DNA from 3 places in the Paenibacillus motobuensis genome. Region 1 is predicted to be linked to each of the others. Evidence: predicted binding sites of a transcription regulator. Region 1 holds the regulator's gene; each other region holds the start of a gene.
The links. Region 1 encodes Rex, which represses fermentation and respiration genes when NADH is low (regulators of the CRP and FNR family bind a similar motif). Its sites were predicted from a motif close to TTGTGAAATATTTCACAA; they were not measured.
Positions count from the first base shown of each region.

Region 1 (8,284 bases):
GACTGGATGGAAGGGACTTTGGAACGAGAAAATGAAATATGCGGTACTTGATTTTGAAACTACAGGCAATCAGTCCTCTGATGAGATTATTCAGGCAGGACTTGCCATTATAGACCATGATTTGACAATTTCACAAGTTTATCGCTCTTATGTAAATCCGGGAATCCCAATACCTCCATTTATTACAGGCTTGACCGGAATTACTGAAGAGGATGTCAAAGATGCGCCTGGATTGGACGAGGTTATGATGGAGATGGTTCCATTACTCGATGATGCAGTTCTGGTTGGACATAATGTAGCTTTTGACTTCAATTATTTACAGAGCGCTCTCGATAAGACGGGATATTTGCCTTTTTCCGGACGCATTCTCGATACGATGGACTTTCTGAAAATATTCTTTCCTTCGCTATCCACCTATCAGCTAGGTTTGGTATCGCAGGAATTCAATGTGCAGCATGATCGGCCCCATCAGGCAGATAGCGATGCGCTTGCTACGGCTCTGATCTTCCTCAAATGTCTGGAAGAGATCGAGCAGTTGCCTCTGCTTACACTGCAGCGGCTGTCTGATCTGTTCAACAACGAGGACAGCGATCTGGCCTGGTTCTTTGACGCGATGCTTCAGGAGAAGCAGCAGAAGGAGCTTGGCGTTAATCCGGATGGGTTCACGTATTATCGGCAGTTCGCGCTCCAGGTTGATGACTGGATGGATATTGAGCCGGCTCGGGATCATATGCTTGTGAATCCGCTCAAGGACGTGTCCTTTGAACAGTTCATGGAGCAGGTCCGAGAACAGCTGCGGGTGAAGTTGCCTGAATATGAAGAACGTGAAGCCCAGACCATGATGCTGGACAAAGTGATGCAGGCCTTTGCCGAGGATAAGCATCTCTTGATTGAAGCCGGTACCGGAACCGGAAAGTCACTTGGATACCTCCTGCCTGCGATTTACCATAGTGTGAAGCAGGATGAGAAGGTTATGATCAGCACTCATACGATTAACTTGCAGGAGCAGCTCAGGGAGCGAGACCTTCCGTTATTAACGGAGGTCGTGCCTTTTCCGTTCCAGGCCGCTATCTTCAAGGGAAGGCAGCATTATTTGTGTTTGCGCAAATTTGAACATAAAATAAATAAAAGAGATTTCACAACCCCAAAAGAAGAGGTGATGACGGCCGCACAAATGATCGTGTGGCTCGCTCAAACGGAAACCGGGGATGATGAGGAGCTTAATCTAGGAAATCGCGGCGGCGATTTCTGGGAAACAGTGGCTAGTGACTCCGACTCTTGTCTTGGACGTTCCTGCCCTTGGTTCCGCAAATGCTTCTATCACCGTGCTAAGCATGAAGCGGGTGTAGCCGATGTCGTCATAACGAATCACTCCAAGCTGTTCACTGATATTCAAGCAGGACACCAGCTTCTACCGGCGTATGATCGTTTGGTTATCGATGAGGCTCATCATCTTGAGGACGTTGCTGGCAAGCATCTTGGCTTGCAGCTCAAATATTTTACAGTTGTCCATACCCTGACCCGATTGTTCAAGGATAGCAAGACGGGGCAGCTTCCATCCTTGCACTTCATGCTCCAGCAAGCGGGAGCAGAAGCGGCGATGAAATGGATGACGGTCATTGATGAAATGTATCCGTCATTGATCGAGGTAAAGGAGAATTGGGATAAACTGAGCGAACTGTTATTTGCTTTAATATCTGAGCGTTCCGATGCGGCCCCTGGAGATCCAGGGCAGTTCGTAACCCGGCTCCTGCCCGATAAGAAGCCCAAGGCTTGGGATGCTCTAACTACATTGGAGAACTCGATATATATTACCTTGGGGGATATCCTCCGCAAGGGCGAGCGAATGGTGGCCGAAATCCGCGAGGAACAGGATGATTACGGCGCAGAGAGCTTGATTACGGATATCAGCGGACTGCTCAAGGATTTGGCCAATGAACGTGAGACACTCCGTTTCTTCATGAAGCTTGAGGATGAGAATACGGTATATTGGCTTGAAGCCAATGGGAATTATCGCAATCGTTCATTGCAGATTTTTGCTGTACCGATTGATGTCAGCGCTCAATTGAAGGCATATTTCTTCGATAAGAAGAAGAGTGTAGTTATGACTTCGGCGACATTGACCGTTGATAAATCGTTTCAATATGTGATTGAACAGCTCGGTCTTCAGGAAGCAGCTAGTGAAGACCTCTTGATGACTGCGATGCTGCCCTCTCCTTTCAATTACCGGGAGCAAGCATTAGTGCTCATACCGCGGGACTTCCCGAGCGTTAAGGGCAGCGTAGGCGATGATTATTTTATCGAGACCTTGGTGAAGTCTTTGGCGGATACAGCTATTGCTACCAAGGGACGGATGCTTGTTCTATTCACATCCTATCGGATGTTGCGGCAAGTATATGACCCATTAAAAGAGCGGCTGGTCGATGAAGGGATTACCGTCATTGGACAAGGGATGGATAGCGGCAGCAGAACGAAGCTGACCCGTCGTTTTCAAGGGCAGCAAGCATCGGTACTGCTCGGGACAAGCAGCTTCTGGGAAGGCGTAGATATTCCTGGCGAAGCATTGACGAGCCTGGCGATTGTCCGCCTGCCGTTCCAGCCGCCGAATCACCCGCTGGTTGAGGCTAAGAGTGAAAGACTTCAGAGAGAGAAGAAGAACCCCTTCATGAAGCTGTCGGTACCTCAGGCGGTCATTCGCTTCAAGCAAGGGTTTGGGCGTCTAGTTCGTTCTTCCGCGGATCGAGGAATTGTCGTTGTATACGATACTCGCATCTTGGAATCTTATTATGGCAAATACTTTTTATATTCATTACCGGGACCGAAGATGGAACATATGACACTTACGCAGATGGTTCCTCGGATCTCAGAATGGTTAAACGATGACGAAGAGTCGTAATTTCTTCGAAATGCACCTGTAGGGGGAAAATATATGAAATCAGAAAAAATTTCAGATGCGGTTGTGCGCAGATTGCCTGTATACTTGCGGTTTCTTAATGAATTAAGCCATCGCGAGGTCTTGACGGTTTCTTCCCAGGAGCTCGGACAGAAGCTGGATCTAAATCCAGCTCAAATCCGCAAAGATCTCGCTTATTTCGGCGATTTTGGTCGGAAGGGGATCGGGTATGACGTCTCATACTTGATCGAGAAAATACGGCAAATTCTAAATTTAGACCAGCAGATTAATGTAGCTCTTGTCGGAGCCGGTAATTTGGGGCAAGCCTTGTCCAATTACAATACTTATGTGAAGGATAATATGCGGATTATCGCAGTCTTTGACGCCAACCCGGACAAGATCGGCAAGAAGATCAAAGACATTACGATTCAGCCGATCGAGGAGTTGGAACAGACTGTAAGAGATAAGCATATTCAGATCGGGATTATTACGGTACCTGATGTGGAGGCGCAGCGCGTTGCCGACCAGCTCGTTGCCGCAGGTATAGGGGCGATTCTGAACTTTGCGCCTACAATCATCAAGGTTCCTTCTGACGTGCGTATCCATGCGGCAGATTTCACAACAGACCTTATTAGTCTTGCTTATTATTTGCAGAGCGGAAAGGAATTACCGGAAGATGAGTCGTAAATGGTTGATTAAGAATGGTACATTCGCAGTACTGGACGGGAAAAATCCGATCGTCCATGGTTATATGCTGATCGAAGGAGATACGATCTCTTATATCGGCGAGGAGCGCCCAGAGGGCGTAGAAGGTGCGGAGACATATGATGGCAAAGGCCTGCTCTTCATGCCGGGCCTCGTCAATTCACACGGGCATACGGCGATGTCATTGCTGCGTGGTTATGGAGACGATATGGTCCTGCAGGAATGGCTGGAGCAGAAGATGTGGCCGATGGAGGCAAAATTTACTCCTGAGGATGTATATTGGGGTGCTTCTTTATCTGTCCTGGAAATGGTCAAAGGTGGAACTACGACCTTCCTAGATATGTATGATCATATGGATCAAGTGGGTAAGGTTGTTGAGGAATCGGGCATCCGAGGTGTTCTAACACGCGGTGTGATCGGCCTCTGTCCACCTGAACTACAGGATCAGAAGCTGGCCGAAGCGATCCGCATTGCTCGTGATTGGCACGGCAAGGCTGAAGGACGGATTACAACAATGATGTCGCCGCATGCTCCGTACACATGCCCGCCGGACTATATTGAGAAGTTTGTGCAGGCAGCGCATGATCTTAATTTGCCATTACACACACATATGTCCGAGACAAAAGCGGAGGTCCAGCAAAATGTTGACCAGTATGGCGTTCGTCCTGTTCAACATCTGCTTAATCTGGGCTTCTTTACTCGTCCATCTTTGGTAGCTCATGCGGTGCATCTGACCGATGAAGAGATTGAGATTCTTGCCGCCCATAAGGTGGCAATCTCTCATAACCCGGGCAGTAACCTCAAGCTGGCTAGCGGGGTAGCGCGGGTACCGGAGCTGCTGAAAGCAGGCGTTACGGTGTCGCTAGGTACAGATGGCCCAGCGAGCAACAATAATCTCGACATGTTCGAGGAGATCAGGCTGGCCGCTCTGATCCATAAAGGGGTGTCCGGCGATCCAACGGCCGTACCTGCCCTTGAAGCCCTTCGTATGGGAACAGAGTATGGGGCGAAATCGCTCTACTTGAACAATACGGGCAAATTGGCAGCTGGAATGAAGGCCGACATGATCGCCGTAAACACTGACCAAGCTCACTTCTTGCCGCGGACTGATTATATCTCTCATATCGTCTATTCAGCAGGCCCTAAGGACGTAGCGCATGTATGGGTCGATGGCAAGCAGATTGTCCGTCATGGTGAATGTCTGACGCTGGATGAGGAGCGCATTCGTTATGAGGCGCAAACGGCTTTTGAAGGACTTCTCGGCCGGTAAGGTGAGAATTAGAACTCTAACTGGGAAGGAAGAGAAGGTTGAAGAATAGAACCAAATGGATTCTGCTCTCCATTGTGATCCTGCTGATCATCTTCTTTGGCCTTTACCGCTTCTATTTATATATTCAAGAGGATATTTGGCAGGGAGAGAATGCGGCGGTAGCACTGGCCAGACAAGAGACCGGACTTGTTGAATCGGAAAAGGTGTGGAAGTCGGTCTGGGATGAGGTGTGCTGGGTCGTCCAAGGTAAGAATGCGAACGGCGAAGAGGTCATGGTCTGGCTGCCCGAAGGGAAAGCGGCAGTGGAGAAACCTCTGTCCGAAGGGGTATCCGAGCCGCAGATTCGTAAGATTATACAAGATAAGTTGCCTGGAATCAATATTGTTAGATTGACTCCGGGTATATATAACAATCAATATGTATGGCAATTGTTCTATAAAGATAATTCACATTATTATTACCGTTTCTATAGCTTCAGCAATGGCGAGTCTTTATCAGAAATGTTCACATTGCCTAATCGTTAGAAGTAGAGATAGATAACAAGCCTTGTTCCAAAAGACTAGCGAAATCGAAGTATGAATATACGATCGATGCGCTTTTATCCTCTTTTGAACAGGGCTTGTTTTTTTAGCATTAAGATGAGAATAGCCAGGGATGGAAACATTTAATATCTTAGATTTAAAATAGTGTTCACACTTCACTTTCTTCTTGGGCATAAAATGTGATATACTGAATCCAGTCGTTTTGATAGATTGAAGTATATACTATTAATATATCATGTTGAAGGGGGACATCTCGTGAAACTGCGAATTGGAACGATCGCTGCTAGTGTTGCGGTTTCCGCACTGCTATTGTTTGGCGGCTGGTATTCTTATCAGCATTGGGTGGTAGAGAGCCCGTTCGAGAAGACAGTGAAGCAATTTGACGGCGTGAACAGCGTCGAATCCGATATAAACCGGCAGCAAGTAGCCTTGAAACTGGATCTTAAGCCCGGCACCGACCTGGGTGAACTGGTCAAGTATATTCAGGAGGATGGCAAGAAGTGGGTGGGTCAGCGTAAGTTGTCATTTGAGATCAAGGATCAATCGAATCGCGATCTGAACAGAGCATGGAACAAGGTTCTGTTCCCGATTGCCCAAGCGATGGAGAACAAGCAATATACCGATATTAATACAGCGCTTGACCAACTACAGCAGCAGAATCAATCTATTACAGCGAAGGCTGAGATGGATGATAAAAATGTGTATATTACACTTACAGACGGTAAGGCCAGTAAATTTATAATTTTACCTCGCGTTCCAGAGCGAATGGGGGCATGGCCAAATGCGTAAGAGAATAACGGAAATTATCATTGGCGTAGTACCTGTACTGCTTATTTTTCTAGCATTTATCGGCGTTAATATATTGCCTTTGGTGTTCATCGGTCTGATCGCCTGCGGTTTGTTTGTTCTGGCCAAGATGCGCGGTGGTATTGCCGTAGGTGCAGCACAAGATCGTAGACGCAGAAAGAATGGACCGGCAAAGCTGACGTTCGCAGAGATCGGTGGTCAGGAGAGCGCTAAGCAAGAGTTGATCGAGGCGCTTGATTTCATGGTCCGTTATGAGGAAATATCCAAATTCGGTATCCGGCCGATCAAAGGCATCCTGCTTACAGGTCCGCCGGGAACCGGGAAGACGCTGCTGGCCAAAGCCGCCGCCCAATACACGAATTCCGTGTTCGTAGCCTCTTCCGGTAGTGAGTTTGTTGAAATGTATGTCGGTGTCGGGGCAAGCCGGATCCGCGATTTATTCAAGGATGCGCGTACCCGTGCCGCGAAGGAAAATAAAGAAAGTGCCGTTATCTTCATCGATGAGATCGATGTGATCGGCGGTAAGCGCGAGGGTGGACAGCAGCGTGAATACGATCAGACACTGAACCAACTGCTGACGGAGATGGATGGGATCTATACTTCGGATACACCTCGTATTCTGTTAATCGCGGCCACCAACCGCAAAGAGATGCTCGACAATGCCCTACTACGTCCAGGACGATTTGACCGTCATATTCAAGTCGATCTTCCCGACAAAAGAGGGCGGGTGCACATCCTTCAGCTCCATGCTAAGAATAAGCCACTGGCCGAGCATGTCGATCTGGAGAAGGTAGCTGAGGAGACATTTGGCTTCTCGGGTGCGCAATTGGAGAGCGTGATGAACGAAGCAGCGATCTATGCGATGCGTGAATCCAAGGACCTGATCACACAACTGCATCTGTCGCTAGCGATCGATAAGGTCATGCTTGGGGAGAAGACGGATCGTGAGTCAACAGTGGAAGAGAAGCGACGGGTTGCTGTGCACGAGCTTGGCCATGCCGTTGCTGCCGAGGTTGTCTCGCCAGGCAGCGTCAATCAGGTCGTCTTAAGTCCGCGTGGTCGGGCGCTCGGCTATGTTCGACATAATCCGCAGGATGAGAAATATTTATATACCAAAGATTATCTTGAAGGACAGATTATCGTCGCTCTGGCGGGAGCAGCGGCGGAGGAAATCTATTACGGAGGACGTAGCACTGGTTCAAGTAATGACTTTGAGCAGGCCTTGAACATTGTTCAGACGATGATGACATCCGGCCTTACCTCTTTGGGAATTATGAATATGGATATGGTGACGAAGGAAGTGCTCATGAGAGAGAATTCCAGAATACTGGATGAGCTTGCAGCCAAGTCCAAGCAAATTTTAAACGACCATTCGGCGATATTCGACAATTCCTTGGAAATCCTTTTAAAGGAAGAAAGATTGTCTGGGGAACAATTCCGATGTCAATTTAGTGAAATCAGTTATTTACCGGCATAAAACATGATGCCGGTTATTTTTTTTTACTTTTTCTTCGTGCTAAGATATTATTATATGTTGGGTATAAAAAGATGTATTATTCGACATCTGGGGTACAATATTACGTAAGATCATGAAAGGATGGAGCGAAAGAACCATGAATTTCAAAAAGATAGGTGTCATAGGCGGCGGCACAATGGGGCAAGGGATTGCTGAAATGCTCGCAGCTAAAGGACTTGATGTACTGCTCGTTGAAGAAACGAACGACAAACTTAACCATGCTTATAGCATGATTGAGACGAGCCTTGATAAGCAGCTCGAGAAATGGGCTATTACAAAGGCCGAGAAGAAACTGATCTTATCCAAAATTCATAAAGTAACTCATTTTGCCGAACTCGGTACCTGCGATATGGTCATCGAGACCATTTCGGAGGATTTGGATGCCAAGAAAAAGGTATTCAAGCAATTGGATCAGGTATGCCCAAGCAACATTATTCTGGCCAGCAATACTTCCACGCTCAGCTTGACTGAAATTGCCGGCTCCACGAAATATCCGGAACGCGTTATTGGTATGCACTTCATTTATCCAGTAGCTAAAATTAATCTCGTTG
Region 1 is NZ_BAAACX010000016.1:200,005-208,288, forward strand. It holds gene dinG (ATP-dependent DNA helicase DinG) at 32-2,896, shown strand; gene ABD014_RS18885 (redox-sensing transcriptional repressor Rex) at 2,930-3,580, shown strand; gene ABD014_RS18890 (amidohydrolase) at 3,570-4,868, shown strand; gene ABD014_RS18895 (cell wall elongation regulator TseB-like domain-containing protein) at 4,907-5,392, shown strand; gene ABD014_RS18900 (hypothetical protein) at 5,666-6,199, shown strand; gene ABD014_RS18905 (AAA family ATPase) at 6,192-7,694, shown strand; gene ABD014_RS18910 (3-hydroxyacyl-CoA dehydrogenase family protein) at 7,831-8,284, shown strand, end outside.

Region 2 (8,284 bases), on a different contig from region 1:
CAAGATTGAACCAAGAACGTATAATCTAACATAATGATCCAAATGGAACTATCCCTCCAATTCGATTTAAAGGAGATGAAGCGATGAACAGTGTAATGCCAATCATAACCATTCGTGATTTGCGTAAGCGCTACGGGGATCGTTACGTACTTAACGGGGTCGATCTGGATGTCTACCCTGGACAAATTATCGGGTACATTGGACCGAATGGGGCTGGGAAGAGCACGACTGTGAAGATCATGCTCGGCCTTGTGGGTGAATATTCAGGTGAAGTCAGCATAATAGGCCAGAGCCCTGACGCTGGAGACATAGAGTATAAACGCAGAATCGGTTATGTACCGGAGGTTGCTGAGATGTACGATACACTAACACCTCGAGAGTACTTGACCTTCATTGGAGAGTTGTATGGTCTATCTATGGAAGAAGCGGAGTATAAGGCGCAAAAATTGATGAATCGTTTCGGGCTGGAACAGGTGTTCAATCAGCGCATTGCATCCTTCTCCAAAGGGATGAAGCAGAAGGTGCTGATCATATCCAGCCTGCTGCATAATCCGGATATTCTGTTTCTGGATGAGCCGCTTAGCGGCCTTGACGCTAACAGCGTTATGGTAGTGAAGGAGATATTGGCGTTGCTGGCTGCGTCGGGCAAGACGATCTTTTATTCCTCGCACATGATGGATGTAGTGGAGAAGATTAGCAACCGCATTATTCTGCTCGATGGGGGACGAGTTGTCGCGGATGGCAGCTTCGAAGAGCTGAAGGGAAAGAGTCAGGAGGGATCACTGGAGCAGATATTCAATCAGTTGACAGGCTTCAATGAGCATAAACAGATTGCTGAGCAATTCGTAGCCATTGTGAGAGGTGAGGCGGATGTATGAGCCAAGGTCCCTGAAGCTTCTTGATCGGCTTCAAGGCTTATTCTCTCGGCTAGGCATCGATTATCCTGTCATGCGGCGCATTCTACAAGTGAAGCTGACGATGGATGCTCGGAGAGTACCTACGATAGTAGGCAAGTCGAAGCAATCAAGCGATAGTTCGACCATGAACGAGCGGAATCAATTTGTGCGCTCTTTATGGGTTTACGCCATTTATGGCGCACTATGCTCTGTTTTCATGTGGGTGGGAGATAACTACTTTTTTCAGATGAGCCTGACCTTCGGCATCCTGATGTTTATCATTATGACTTCGCTCATTTCCGACTTTTCATCCGTACTGCTGGATATTCGTGATCGCAACATACTGGCCACGAAACCGGTGCATCGTCGGACATTGGCGATGGCCAAGGCGCTGCATATATGTATTTACTTGATCATGCTGACAGGGGCGATTGCTTCTATACCACTTGCTACGGCATTAATTAAGTATGGGATCGTATTTTTTCTAATATTTGTGGTTGAGCTTATTCTTATGAATCTGCTCATTGTAGCTCTCACTGCATTGATCTATTTAACCGTACTTAAATTTTTTGATGGCGAGAAGCTGAAGGATATTATCAACTATGTCCAAATTGGACTTACGATCGCCATGACGATAGGGTACCAGTTGCTGTCGCGAATGTTTAATCTTATCGATATTCAGGTCACTATCCAGCCTAAGTGGTATCAATTCTATATCATACCGGTATGGTTCGCGGCACCGTTCGAGAGCGTGCTTCATCGCAACGGGAATTTAATATTCACTGTATTCTCCCTGCTCGGTCTCGTTATACCGATCCTGGCCTTTATGATCTATATCCGGCTGATGCCTTCGATGGAACGCCACCTGCAGAAGCTGGCCGATCCAGGAGGGCGACCTTCCAGAGGAAGAGGGAGGCTGCCTTATTGGTTGTCCCGCATATTCTGTTCTAGCCCGCAGGAGCAAGGGTTCTTCCGCTTGGCCTGGTCGATGATGGGAAATGAACGGGATTTCAAGCTTAAAGTGTATCCCATCCTCGGATTCTCGATTATATTCCCGTTTATCTTTCTATTTGGCTCCGGGCTGGGAGGCGGTATCTCAGAGCTCAGGGGAACCGGGAAATACTTGTTCATTTATTTCTCCGGGGCGATGATCTCTACAATTATCATGATGCTTCAGTATTCCAGCAAATATAAAGCCTCCTGGATATATAAAGCACTGCCGATCAGCGATAAGGTGCAAATATACAGGGGGACGTTAGTAGCTGCATTTGTCCGCTTGATCATGCCGCTGTTCATTTTACAGGGCATTATATTTTGCTTCTTGTTCGGGGTCGTCATTATTCCGGATTTGATTACTGCAGGATTAGGAATGCTACTGTATACAGCGGTTTGTCACTTCCTCCTGCATAATAATCTACCTTTTTCCCGGCCGTTCGAGGCTGTACAGCAGAGTGCGGGGATAAAGACTCTCCCCTTAATGCTGCTGCTTGGAGGTTTTGGAGTTCTGCATTTAGTTATGACCCGAATCCATTATGGGGTTTATGCATACACACTGCTGCTGATTGTGCTTAATTTCTTTGTATGGCACCCGAACCGTAAGTTGTTTGGCAAATTAACTCGAAGGGTCGGCCAAGAATAACCACTTGAAAATGATAAAAATGAGTCGGGTGAAGAGAGCCAAAAATAGGCTGGATTCACCTGTTTTTATTTACGACTCTGAGTCAGACAAAAAAGTTTCACAATTTGGAAGAGAGTCCCAAACCCGCGTCATCACAGCGTTTATGTGATAAAAATCCCTTTGTGATATTTATCATGTGATTCTCGTCACAAAATTATTAAATTTTGAACGTTCACTTTCATTTTTCCGTGATAGAATTCACATTAGTTAATAAATGAATGAAAGTAGGGAAGAAAAATTATGGATCCGTTAGTGCTTGCACGACTTCAGTTTGCGGTGACGACAATTTTTCACTTCTTCTTCGTTCCGTTGTCTATCGGTCTGGCTCTTCTGATCGCAATCATGGAGACGATGTACGTAGTCAAGGGCAAAGAAGAATACAAGCGCATGGCAAAATTCTGGGGCAAGCTGTTCCTCATTAACTTTGCTGTAGGTGTTGTTACCGGGATTATTCAGGAGTTCCAGTTCGGAATGAACTGGTCCGATTATTCACGCTTTGTCGGTGACGTATTTGGCGCTCCGCTCGCGGTGGAGGCTCTGTTTGCCTTCTTTATGGAGTCGACCTTCATCGGATTATGGATTTTTGGGTGGGAGAGATTGTCAAAGCGAGTTCATTTGCTATGCATCTGGCTCGTCGCTATTGGAACGACTGTATCAGCCTTCTGGATTCTGGCAGCAAACTCATTTATGCAACGTCCGGTTGGTTTTGAAATAAACAATGGGCGAGCAGAAATGAATGACTTTTTCGCTTTGATCGGTAACGGCCAGCTATGGGTTGAATTCCCTCATACTGTGCTGGGTGCATTCTCAACAGGTGCATTCATGATCGCAGGGATCAGTGCTTATAAGCTGCTGCGTCGTAAAGATATGGAGTTCTTCAAGAAATCGTTCAAGATCGGCGTAATCGTCGGTTTGATCGCTTCCTTCGGGACAGCTCTCTATGGTCACCAACAGGCTCAGTACTTGGTTAAGACTCAGCCGATGAAGATGGCCGCAACTGAAGGATTGTGGGGAAAGAGCGGTGATCCGGCTCCGTGGACGGTTTATGCACATATTAACCCAGAGACGGGTAAGAATTCTTTTGAGATCAAAATTCCGTATATGCTCAGCTTCCTGTCTTACAGCAGCTTCTCCGGTGAAGTTAAGGGGATGAACGAACTACAGGCGGAGTATGAACAAACCTACGGTCCTGGGGATTATATTCCACCGGTGCGCACTACATTCTGGAGCTTCCGCATCATGGTAGCGGCTGGGTCGCTAATGATCGTGCTATCGCTATACGGGGCATATCTGGCATGGCGCAAGAAACTGGATAACAAGAATACATGGTTCTATAGAATTATGCTATGGTCAATTTCACTTCCGTTCATCGCGAACACGGCAGGTTGGATCATGACGGAGATCGGTCGTCAGCCGTGGACGGTATTCGGGTTAATGCAGACGAAGGACAGTGTATCGCCAAGTGTAACATCAGGGCAGCTCCTGTTCTCACTGATTGCATTTACCGCTATTTTCACTGTGCTTGCAATTTCGATGGTCTATCTATTCGTCAAAACGATTAAAAAAGGCCCTTATGCTGAGGGTACCGATGATAGCCATTCGATCGATCCATTCTCTAAGGAGGGATACCATGTCTCTTAATGAGCTTTGGTTTGTATTGGTCGCCGTATTGTTTATCGGCTTTTTCTTCCTGGAGGGCTTTGACTTCGGTATTGGTATGAGTACGCGTTTTCTGGCTAAGAATGATATGGAACGCCGGGTGCTGATTAACTCGATTGGCCCGTTCTGGGACGCTAACGAAGTCTGGCTGCTTACAGCCGGTGGTGCAATGTTCGCGGCATTTCCGAACTGGTATGCGACGATGTTCAGTGGCTACTATACTCCGCTGGTCGTATTGCTGCTCGCACTCATTGCCCGCGGCGTAGCGTTTGAATTCCGCGGCAAGGTCGATAACACCAAGTGGAAGGCAGCCTGGGATTTGTCAATCTTCTGTGGCAGTCTACTGCCACCGTTCCTGCTCGGCGTTGTGTTCTCCGGCTTGCTCAAGGGCTTGCCGATCGACGGAGATATGGAGATGAAGGCCGGATTATTCGATATGGTCAACCTGTATACATTGGTTGGCGGAATTACGGTAGTTGTGTTATGTTTGGTGCATGGTCTGCTGTTCGCCTCGCTGCGGACAACAGGAGATCTACAGAAGCGGGCTCGCAAGCTGGCCAAGACCATGTTGATTCCGCTGGCTGCATTGTTCGTGATCTTTGCAGTTATGACTTACTTCCAGACCGATGTATTTGAAGTTCGAGGCTTGCCGCTTACCTTGCTCGCTGTCGTTGGCCTCGTTGCCTTCCTCTTGGCTGGATGGTTCATTTCCAAGCAGAGAGATGGCTGGGCGTTCGGCATGACAGGGACATTGATCGCTCTCTCGATCTCTGGCGTGTTCGTTGGTTTATTCCCACGCGTTATGGTGAGTTCGATTAGCGAGACTTTCTCACTGACGGTCTATAATGCATCTTCCGGGAACTATTCGCTGAAGGTCATGACGATCGTGGCATTGTCGCTGCTTCCATTCGTATTGGGGTATCAAATTTGGAGTTATTTCGTTTTCCATAAGCGTGTTCATGAGAAGGAGCATTTGGAATACTAATGGGTAAGGGACTAATGAAGTTCAAAGGAATCAAGCCGGTCTTATGCTTAATGGCCGGCTTGACCTTTATTCAGACGATAGCGATTATATTGCAGGCAAAATGGCTTGCGGAAGCGGTATCCGCTCTGTTTGCCGGCGCCAAGCTACAGGAACAGGCCGGAACAGTTGGCTTGTTCCTGTTTGCTTTTCTTGTTCGGCAGCTATGTGGACTGGCTGAGCAGAAGCTTGCCTTTCGCTTCGCCGAGCAGACGGGGAGCGCTCTTCGGGAGCGCGTGCTGTCCAAGCTGTTCGAGCTTGGGCCGAGGTTCGCCGGCCGTGAAGGAACAGGCAACTTGGTAACGCTGATTCTTGAAGGGGTTGCCAAGTTCCGCAAATATTTGGAGCTGTTCCTGCCGCGGATGCTGGCTACAGGAGTTACACCGATTCTGATTCTAGCCTATGTATTTACACTGGATGTGACCTCCGGGGTTATCCTGACGGTGACGATGCCGATCCTGATCATCTTTATGATTCTGATTGGGCTTGCGGCTCGTAAACAGATGGATCGTCAATGGGAGTCGTACCGGATGTTATCGAATCATTTCGTAGATTCGCTGCGCGGATTGGAGACGCTCAAGTTCCTTGGGCGCAGCCGCACACATATCGAATCGATAGACCGGGTCAGCAACTCTTATCGTTCGGCCACGATGCGGACGCTTCGCGTTGCGTTTCTGTCTTCGTTCGCGCTCGATTTCTTCACGATGCTGTCAGTCGCTTCGGTTGCCGTCAGCCTTGGCCTAAGGCTTATCGATGGGCGAATGACATTGCTTACTGGTTTGACGGTGCTGATTCTAGCTCCGGAATATTTCCTGCCGGTGCGCATGGTCGGTGCGGATTATCATGCGACGCTTGACGGCAAGGAAGCTGGAGAAGCGATGGAGAGCATTATTAATGAAGCAGAGAAGGAATCTGCGAAAGCAGCGGTTGTTCCTGCAGATGCCGATTTTAGCTGGAAGCCGGAGAGCAAGCTGATGCTTCATACGGTTGGCATGAAGCATGAAGAAGCAGGGCGCGCATCTCTGGAGGATGTGAACCTGACCTTTAGTGGTATTGAAAAGATAGGAATTATCGGCGAGAGCGGAGCCGGCAAGTCAACACTGATCGATGTGCTGGGCGGATTCCTGCGCCCTACTTCCGGGACTTTTGAGCTTAATGGTCATGCATTAGGTGATCTCAGCGCCTCCGGATGGAGGGATCTGATCACGTATATTCCGCAGAAGCCGTATATATTCAGCAGTAGCTTGGCGGACAATATCCGCTTCAACAGGCCGGAAGCCTCGATGGAGGAAGTAGCAAGCGCGGCGAAGGCTGCCGGGTTGGAGAGCTTGATGGATAGTCTACCGCTTGGGCTTGACGAGCCAATTGGCGGCGGAGGAAGGCCGCTTAGCGGCGGTCAGGAGCAGCGCGTAGCATTGGCCCGGGCTTTGCTCAGCGAACGGCCGATTATTCTGCTTGATGAGCCAACGGCGCATCTAGATATCGAGACGGAATATGAACTGAAGGAGACGATGCTCCCTCTGTTTGAACATAAATTGGTCATTTTAGCCACACATCGCCTGCACTGGATGCAGGATATGGACCGAGTTGTCGTAATGGAGCAGGGTCGTGTGGCAGAGTACGGCACACCAGAACAGTTAATAGAAGGCAAGGGAGCTTTCTATCACCTGATGGTTTCGCAGCAGGAGGGATATGATGAAGGATAATCTTACGGATCAGGGTTGGATCACACCATATTTTCGCCTCTATAGCGGCCGTTTTGCTCTGTACTTGATTCTGGGTGTACTGACTCTATTGTCCGCTTCGATGCTGATGTTCACTTCGGGTTATCTCATTACCAAGTCGTCTACGATGCCTTACAATATACTGCTGGTATATGTGCCTATCGTTGGGGTTCGGGCGTTCGGCATTGGCCGGTCTGTCATCCATTATGTGGAGCGATTAGTTGGCCATGATGCAGTGCTACGCATATTGTCGCGGATGCGGGTTCGCCTGTACCGTGTACTGGAGCCGCAAGCCCTATTCATCCGTTCGCGCTACCGGACAGGAGATATTCTCGGTGCGCTCGCCGATGACATTGAACAGCTTCAGAATGTATATATTCGTACTGTGTTCCCAAGCCTGGTGGCCATCGTGTTATATGCAACCGTCGTTGTGGCTCTAGGGATGTTCGATGTGGTGTTTGCTCTCTTGGTTGCGCTGTATATTTTAATCCTAGTCGCTGTGCTACCTTATATTTCTCTGAGACTGACAAGAAGGACAAATGCTGAGGTAAAACGCGAGCGCAACGGACTCTATCAGCAGCTGACGGATGCGGTTATGGGGATCGGCGATTGGGTGATCAGCGGACGGCATCATGATTTTCTAACCGATTATGAACGGGCTGAGGCGATCGTTGCCAATAAGGAGCGCAAGCTGCACGTCTGGTCCAGATGGAGAGGGTTGATCGGCCAGCTTGTCATTGGCTTGGCCGCAGTTGCAATGATCTATTGGTCAACCGGACAGGCAGCAGCCGGACATATCGATCCTACTTTGATCGCAGCCTTCGTGCTGGTTGTGTTCCCGCTGGCGGATGCCTTTCTGCCTGTGGCAGATGCAGTAGAGCGAATTCCGGAGTATAAGGAGTCGCTGGATCGTCTGGTACGGATGGAGGGCCAAAGTGGCGAAGGTCCAGGGGATAATTCTCTGGATAAGCCGAGTCGCAGATCTGCTGATGGTTCCGATTCTGCTCAAGTACCTGTGATTAAGGAGGCATCCGCGCAGAATAGTGCTGAGAGTTCTTCGGGGTCTGCTCTGCAAGCCCACTTGAAGCTGGAGCATGTTAAATTTGCTTACGAAGAAGAGGGAGCGAATTCAGTGGATGGCGTATCCATTGATATTCCTCAAGGCAAGCGAATCGCCGTGATCGGGCGCAGCGGTGCAGGCAAGTCGACGCTGCTTAAGCTGATTCAGGGGGCTCTCGAGCCTGTGGAAGGCTCGGTGACGATTAATGATCGGGCTGCCGTCGATTATGGTGAGGAGATCCCGAGA
Region 2 is NZ_BAAACX010000015.1:343,738-352,021, forward strand. It holds gene ABD014_RS17475 (ABC transporter ATP-binding protein) at 84-878, shown strand; gene ABD014_RS17480 (hypothetical protein) at 871-2,535, shown strand; gene ABD014_RS17485 (cytochrome ubiquinol oxidase subunit I) at 2,815-4,215, shown strand; gene cydB (cytochrome d ubiquinol oxidase subunit II) at 4,205-5,218, shown strand; gene cydD (thiol reductant ABC exporter subunit CydD) at 5,218-6,960, shown strand; gene cydC (thiol reductant ABC exporter subunit CydC) at 6,947-8,284, shown strand, end outside.
Region 2: a site for Rex is predicted at 2,709-2,726, ahead of ABD014_RS17485 (cytochrome ubiquinol oxidase subunit I). Genes of this name have one in related genera too.

Region 3 (8,284 bases), 170 kb from region 1:
CATCGGTAGATTTGGTTAATTTTACTCGCCCGCGCTTAATGTAGAATAGCTTATCGGAAAGATCGCCTTCCCAGAAAAGATGCGTTCCCTCGGGATAAGATTTATCCTTCATCGTAACAAGAAGCCTGTTGAAGTTTTGCTCGGAGAAACAACTTGTATTGCCGCGGGGCATGGTGGTATTTACGCTTTCACTCATCATCGATTTCCCCTTTTATACGAATTTGTTCTAAATTTTCTGAAAATTTTAAATTATTTTAAATTAATTATATAACGATTATTTGATTTTGGGTCGCCTCTAATACGTCTAAAAGTGTCTAATTTTTAACATTGTGACTAATTTCACTTTGGAAGCGTTATCCAATTGCAAATATGTTCGCTAAACGTGAAACTTAGTTTGTTAAATTGCTTAAAGTTTGGAACCCAAGCAAAATGGAATATAATATATGTAAGAACATGATGAAAATATACACCCAAAGCTGAAAGTTTTCAACTATTTTAAACTATGTGAAAAAATTCACTATACAAATGAAAATCGATATGCTATGATCAAACCATAAAGAGAAGCACAAAGCTTCCAAAGGATGAACCTACAAGTGAAATATTTCACGAACTCTAAAGACAGGTGCATCCATTAAACTTAGGAGGATGAGAGAGATGGCCGTTAAAAATGAAGTTGCGACCAAGGTTCAACAGCCAACTGCGCAAGAGTATGTTCAGACGTTGATTGACAAAGCAAACAAAGCACAAGAAGCTTTCATGGGAATGGATCAAGAGCAAATTGATTCCATCGTACAGGCAATGGCGCTTGCTGGTCTAGACAAACATATGTACTTGGCGAAGATGGCCGTAGAAGAAACCGGCCGCGGCGTGTACGAGGACAAGATCATTAAGAACATGTTCGCTACGGAATACATCTACCACAGCATCAAGTATGATAAGACGGTTGGTGTTATTGAAGACAATGAATATGATAGCTTTCAGAAAATCGCCGAGCCGGTCGGTATCATCATGGGGATCACTCCAGTAACCAACCCGACATCGACGACGATCTTCAAAGCCCTTATCGCGATCAAGACCCGTAACCCGATTATTTTCGGATTCCATCCATCCGCTCAACGCTGCAGTGCTGAAGCAGCCCAAATCTTGCTTGATGCGGCGATTAAACATGGCGCACCTGCCGATTGCATTCAATGGATCGAGAATCCATCCATGGATCGTACGAATGCACTGATGAATCATAACGACATTGCCTGCATCTTGGCCACTGGCGGTTCTGCAATGGTTAAGGCAGCGTACAGCTGCGGCAAACCAGCTTTGGGTGTAGGACCTGGTAACGTTCCATGCTTCATCGAGAAGAGTGCAGACATCGATCAAGCCGTAAATGACCTCATCCTATCTAAGACATTCGACAACGGCATGATTTGTGCTTCTGAACAAGCGGTTATTATCGAAGAACCGATCTTCGATCAAGTAAAGAAGAAAATGATAGCTAACGGATGCTATTTTGTAAATAAAGAAGAAGCTGGTAAATTGACCAAGGGAGCAATTAATGCGGATAAATGTGCCGTGAATCCGGCGATCGTAGGTCAATCTGCTGTAAAAATTGCTGAAATGTGCGGTATCGATGTACCTGCAGGAACTAAAATTCTCGTGGCAGAAATTGATGGTGTAGGTCCTAAATTCCCATTGTCTGCTGAGAAGCTTAGCCCAGTGCTGGCCTGCTACAAGGTGAAGAATGCAGAGCAAGGCATCAACCTCGCACTTGAAGTTGTATCGTTCGGCGGAATGGGTCACTCCTCGGTCATCCATTCGAATAATGATGAAGTAATCAAGAAGTACTCCGACCGTATGCCTACATGCCGGATCCTGGTTAACCAGCCATCTTCGCAAGGCGGTATCGGCGATATCTATAATACGAACCTGCCATCGTTGACACTGGGCTGCGGCTCGTATGGACGCAACTCGACATCGTCGAACGTAACAGCCGTCAATCTGATCAACGTGAAAAGGGTGAATCATCGTACCGTGAATATGCAATGGTTCAAAGTACCGAACAAGATTTATTTTGAAAAGGGATCTACTCAATATCTTGCCAAAATGCCTGACATCAGCCGCGTGTTGATCGTGACAGACCCAATGATGGTTAAACTGGGATATGTAGAGAGAGTGGAGCATTATCTCCGTCAACGCCAAACGCCGGTTGCGATTGAAGTCTTCTCGGATGTAGAGCCGGATCCATCGACAACTACGGTTGAACGCGGAACTGAGCTGATGAACAAATTCCAGCCGGACTGCATTATCGCACTTGGTGGCGGTTCGCCGATGGACGCTGCGAAAGGGATGTGGTTGTTCTACGAATATCCGGATACAAGCTTCCACAACTTGAAGCAAAAATTCATGGATATCCGCAAGCGGATCTACAAATACCCTCGTCTCGGTCAAAAAGCAAAATTCGTTGCTATTCCGACGACTTCGGGTACGGGTTCGGAAGTGACTTCGTTCGCAGTAATTACTGATAAAATTAACGGCAACACGAAATATCCTTTGGCAGACTATGAGCTAACTCCTGATGTAGCTATTATCGATCCTGAATTCGTATATACACTGCCAAAGACCGCTGTTGCAGATACCGGTATGGACGTATTGACTCACGCAATCGAGGCTTATGTCTCGGTAATGGCTAATGATTACACGGATGGTCTAGCAATCAAAGCGATTCAGCTGGTGTTCCAGTACCTTGAGAAATCGGCGCTTACTGGCGACAAGCTGGCCCGCGAGAAAATGCACAATGCTTCGACATTGGCAGGTATGGCCTTCGCCAACGCTTTCCTGGGTATTAACCATAGCTTGGCGCATAAATGGGGCGGACAATATCATACAGCACACGGCCGCACGAATGCGATCCTGATGCCGCATGTTATTCGCTACAATGCCAAGAAACCGACCAAGTTCGCAGCTTGGCCTAAATACAGACATTTCGTAGCTGATGAGCGTTATGCAGAAATCGCCCGCATTCTTGGCTTGCCGGCTCGCACTACCGAAGAGGGAATCAAGAGCTTGATCAATGCGATCCGTGACTTGAACAGAAAGCTTGGCATTCCTGAGAGCTTCCAGGAGCTCGGATTCGATCCGAAGGATTTCGAGTCGAAGGTAGATTACTTGGCTGACCGGGCCTTCGAAGACCAATGTACAACAGCAAACCCTAAGCTCCCACTGGTCACTGAACTGGCGGAAGTATACCGTGATGCCTTCTACGGAAGATTTGACGAATAATTGAACAAATGCAAGGAAAATCGTGACAAATATCACTTCGATTGTGATATTTGTCACAATCATTTATGCGGGATTGATGTATGATTATGACATAAACGATCCCGCATATTTGAGTAGTAGGTGATTAATTTTCATAGGTTCATTAGTGTATGAAATGTGAAAATTATCACAAATTTTAGGGATCACGAGGCGCGAGTATATCCTTCAACCGCGTGCTCCAAACTATATATATGGAGGGAATAAAGATGTCGGTGATTGAGAGAGAAGTAAAAGAAGTTCAATCCGCATGGAGAGGCTTCAAAGCAGGCAAGTGGATGAGAGAAGTCAATGTTCGCGATTTTATTCAAGGCAACGTTGCTTCCTATGAAGGAAATGAAACCTTCCTTCAAGGAGCTACCGCTAACACAAAAGCGCTCTGGGAGATCATTTCCGATCTGACCAAGAAAGAACGCGAAGCAGGCGGCGTACTTGATGTAGATGTTAACACACCTTCCGCCATTACTTCACATGCTGCTGGATATTTGGATAAAGATAAGGAACAAATCGTTGGCTTGCAAGCAGACGAGCCGTTCAAACGCACGATTCATCCGTTCGGCGGTATCAACATGGTTCTCAATTCCTGTAAGGCTTATGGATTTGATCTGCCAGGCGAAATCGTTGACATGTTTACAAAGATTCGTAAAACGCATAACCAAGGTGTTTTCGATGCTTATACATCCGAGATGAGAGCATGCCGCAAAGCGGGTATCATCACCGGTCTTCCAGATGCTTACGGCCGTGGCCGGATTATCGGCGACTATCGTCGTGTAGCACTCTATGGTATTGACTTCTTGATCAAACAGAAGAAACAAGAGTTGCTTAGCCTTGAAGTCGATGTGATCGATGAAGATGTAATCCGTCTTCGTGAAGAGATCTCTGAGCAAATCCGTGCTCTGCAAGAGTTGAAAGAACTGGGTCAAATGTACGGCTTCGATATTTCCAGACCAGCTGAAAATGCTAAAGAAGCAGTTCAATGGGTATACTTCGGTTACCTTGCAGCTGTTAAAGAACAAGACGGTGCAGCGATGTCGCTTGGTCGTGTATCCTCGTTCCTCGATGCTTATATCGAACGTGATCTGGCTGAAGGCACATTGACTGAAGAAGCAGCTCAGGAATTGGTTGACCATTTCGTTATGAAATTGCGTATTGTCAAGTTCTTGCGTACTCCTGAATACAACGATCTGTTCAGCGGTGACCCAACTTGGGTAACTGAATCGATCGGCGGTATGGCTGAAGACGGCAGAACGCTCGTAACGAAGAACAGCTTCCGCTTCCTGCATACACTCTACAACCTGGGACCTGCTCCAGAGCCTAACCTGACTGTCCTTTGGTCCGAGAAATTACCTGAAGCGTTCAAGAAATTTGCTGCCAAAGTATCGATCGAGACAAGTTCGATTCAATACGAAAATGACGATTTGATGCGTCCGATCTATGGAGATGACTACGGTATTGCTTGCTGTGTATCCGCTATGAGAATCGGTAAACAAATGCAGTTCTTCGGTGCTCGCGCTAACTTGGCTAAAGTATTGCTGTATGCAATCAACGGTGGTAAAGACGAGAAATCCGGCGTTCAAGTAGGTCCTGAATATCCAGCAATTACTTCGGAATATCTGGATTATGACGAAGTTATGAAACGCTACATTCCAATGATGGAATGGTTGGCTAAGACATATGTTAACTCCTTGAATGTTATTCACTATATGCATGATAAATACTGCTATGAACGCATCGAAATGGCATTGCATGACCGTGACATTCTGCGTACGATGGCTTGCGGTATTGCAGGTTTGTCAGTAGCTACTGACTCCTTGAGCGCAATCAAATACGCTAAGGTTAAACCGATCCGCAACGAAAATGGCATCGCTGTTGACTTCGAAATCGAAGGCGAATATCCTTGCTATGGTAACAACGATAACAAAGTTGACGACATCGCTGTTAAGCTCGTTGAGAGCTTCATGGGCATGATCCGCAAGCATAAAACTTACCGTAATTCGTTGCCAACACAATCGATCTTGACGATTACTTCCAACGTCGTATATGGTAAGAAAACAGGTAGCACTCCAGACGGACGTAAAGCTGGCGAACCATTCGCACCAGGTGCTAACCCAATGCATGGCCGCGACAAGAAGGGTGCTCTTGCTTCCCTGAGCTCGGTTGCTAAGCTTCCTTACGAACACAGCTTGGATGGTATCTCGAATACCTTCTCGATCGTTCCTAAGGCGCTGGGTAAAGATGCTGAGACTCGTAAATCCAACCTCGTATCGATGATGGATGGATATTTCGGCAGCGATGCTCACCACTTGAACGTTAACGTATTCGACCGCGAACAATTGATCGACGCTATGGATCATCCAGAGAATTATCCTCAATTGACCATTCGCGTATCGGGCTATGCTGTTAACTTCATCAAGCTGACTCGCGAACAACAACTTGATGTTATTAACCGTACCTTCCACGGTTCGATGTAATAACGGGATCTGAATAGTCTTAGAGATTGTGGCTATACATCAGGCAGCCTCAATGAGAAAGGGTGACGAACAATATGCTTAAAGGTCGTATTCATTCATTAGAAACATTCGGAACGGTAGATGGACCGGGTATACGCTTCGTACTCTTCATGCAGGGCTGCCTGCTGCAATGCCAATATTGCCATAACCCCGATACCTGGAGCCTGACGGAAGGCAAGGAGATGACAGTAGAAGAGGTCCTGGCTGAAATTGAGCCATATCTGAACTACTATCGTTCGTCAGGCGGCGGGTTAACCGTATCCGGAGGAGAAGCAACGTTACAGGCCCCATTCGTCACTGAATTGTTCCGTGAGGTGAAGAAGCGCTGGAACCTGCACACTTGCCTGGATACGAACGGATACAATGAAGGCGATAAGATCCGCGATTTGCTGGATGTGACGGATCTGGTCATGCTTGATTTGAAGCATATTGACAATGAGAAGCATATCAAATTGACCGGCAAACCGAATGAGCGCATGTTGAACATGGCGCATTGGTTGTCTGAGCATGATCGTAAAATGTGGATTCGTCACGTATTTGTACCAGGGATCCACGACGATGAACAGGATTTGATTCATCTTGGCAAGTTTATCGGCGGCCTGCATGGTTTAGAGAAGTTTGAGATACTTCCTTATCATACAATGGGGATCTATAAATGGCAGGAGCTTGGTTGGGATTACCCTCTAGAGGGCGTTCCTTCTCCAACAGCGGAGGAGATCGAACGGGCGAATCGCCTGATCGAAGAGGGGCGGCAGCAGGTAGTTACAGCGAAGTAATCATTATGTCAGTTAACATGACTTAATCCATATTACTAACCCACACAAACGGTTGAATTTGACACGACTTGTCAGATTTAACCGTTTTTCTTATTTTACAACTAGATAATATTATCCCCGTTATAGAAAAATGTCCTCCTTATCAAAAATGGAATCGCTTTCTATAATGAAGATGTAACATACAAACCGATCTTGAGGAGGGTCCAAAGAAATATGAAGAAGAGTTTGACGCTGTTACTATCCCTGTTCTTCGTAGCTTCGGCATTGCTTGCTGGTTGTGGAAGTTCCAATGACAAGAACACAACGGACAAAGGCAGTGCGGGAACAAATAACAAGCCTGCTAACGAAGCAAAGGTAAGTGATGAACCGTTTGAAATTACGATTCGCCACACACAAATCGGGGAAGCAAAGAAGTTCCGCTTGGCAATTCTGGATGATGTGGTGAAAAAGACACAAGATGCTGTTCCTGGTTTAACAATCAAGCTGGACGGCGTGGATTCAGAAGTTAACCGTAAGGAGAAGCTGAGAGGCGAGATGGCTGCAGGCAAGCCACCGGAAGTGTTTGACGTATTCGGCAGCCCGGACGCAGCATTGTATGCTAAGGAAGGCTTAATGCTCGACCTTACTCCGATTCTCGATGAGCTTGGACTTAAAGATAAATTCAGTGACTTGGGTCCATTTACTTATGACGGTAAAGTTTATGGCCTGCCAATCGGCGGATCGATCGAAGGTATTTTCTACAATAAAGAATATTTCGAACAAAAGGGTCTGACGGTTCCTAAGACACTTGATGAATTGGAAGCGATTGCGGACAAGATTAAGGCAGACGGCAAGATTCCGTTCGCTCAATCATCCAAGGATGCTTGGATTCCTCTGATGACGACGAATAACCTGTGGTCCTACTATGCTGGTCCGGAGGTCACTTACGGATTCAAGACAGGTGAGACAAAATGGACCGACGAGAACGTGGTTAAAGGGGTTGCCAAGCATCAGGAATGGGTACAAAAAGGCTACTTCAAGAAAGGCGAGCTTGGTTTTGAATATGCAGATATGAGAAACCAAGTGATAACTGGCGAAGCGATCATGATGATGGACGGATCGTGGGCGAACTCGGTGTTCAGAGATCCGGCACAAGCTGGTGACCTGGTAGGCAAGATTGGTTACTTCAGTATGCCACCTCTGAAAGAAGGAGACCCATTCGTTGTCATGCAGGATTCGAATAACGGTTATGGCTTCTCCAGTTCTGTTAGCGAAGATCCTCGCAAATTGGCAGCAGTCAAGGAATTCATCAAGAATATGTGGACAGATGAAATGCAGCTTCGCGGCCTGAAGGAAGACGGTGTGCTTCCTGCCCTGAAGATGGATCTGGAGCAAATGAAGACAACATCCGATGATCCGTTGATGCAAGATATTTTCAAAGCTGTAAGTGAAATTGGAAAACCATTCCCTGCCTTTGACGCGCTTGTTCAAGCAGAAGTTAACACTGCAATTGGCATGGGTATCCAGCAAATCATCGGAGGAGAAATCGATCCTCAGAAGATGCTGGAGAATGTGCAAGCCGCTCAAGACGCAGCTAATGCAGCCGGCGAGTAATTATTTCTGAACTACCTCTTTAGTTAGCAAAGGGCGCCACCCGCCTCGACTTTGTGGGGGCGCCCTTTCTGACTACATGGAAAGATAGATAGAACT
Region 3 is NZ_BAAACX010000016.1:34,464-42,747, forward strand. It holds gene ABD014_RS17990 (Crp/Fnr family transcriptional regulator) at 1-196, opposite strand, end outside; gene adhE (bifunctional acetaldehyde-CoA/alcohol dehydrogenase) at 655-3,273, shown strand; gene pflB (formate C-acetyltransferase) at 3,519-5,780, shown strand; gene pflA (pyruvate formate-lyase-activating protein) at 5,855-6,595, shown strand; gene ABD014_RS18010 (ABC transporter substrate-binding protein) at 6,809-8,188, shown strand.
Region 3: a site for Rex is predicted at 3,428-3,445, ahead of pflB (formate C-acetyltransferase). Genes of this name have one in related genera too.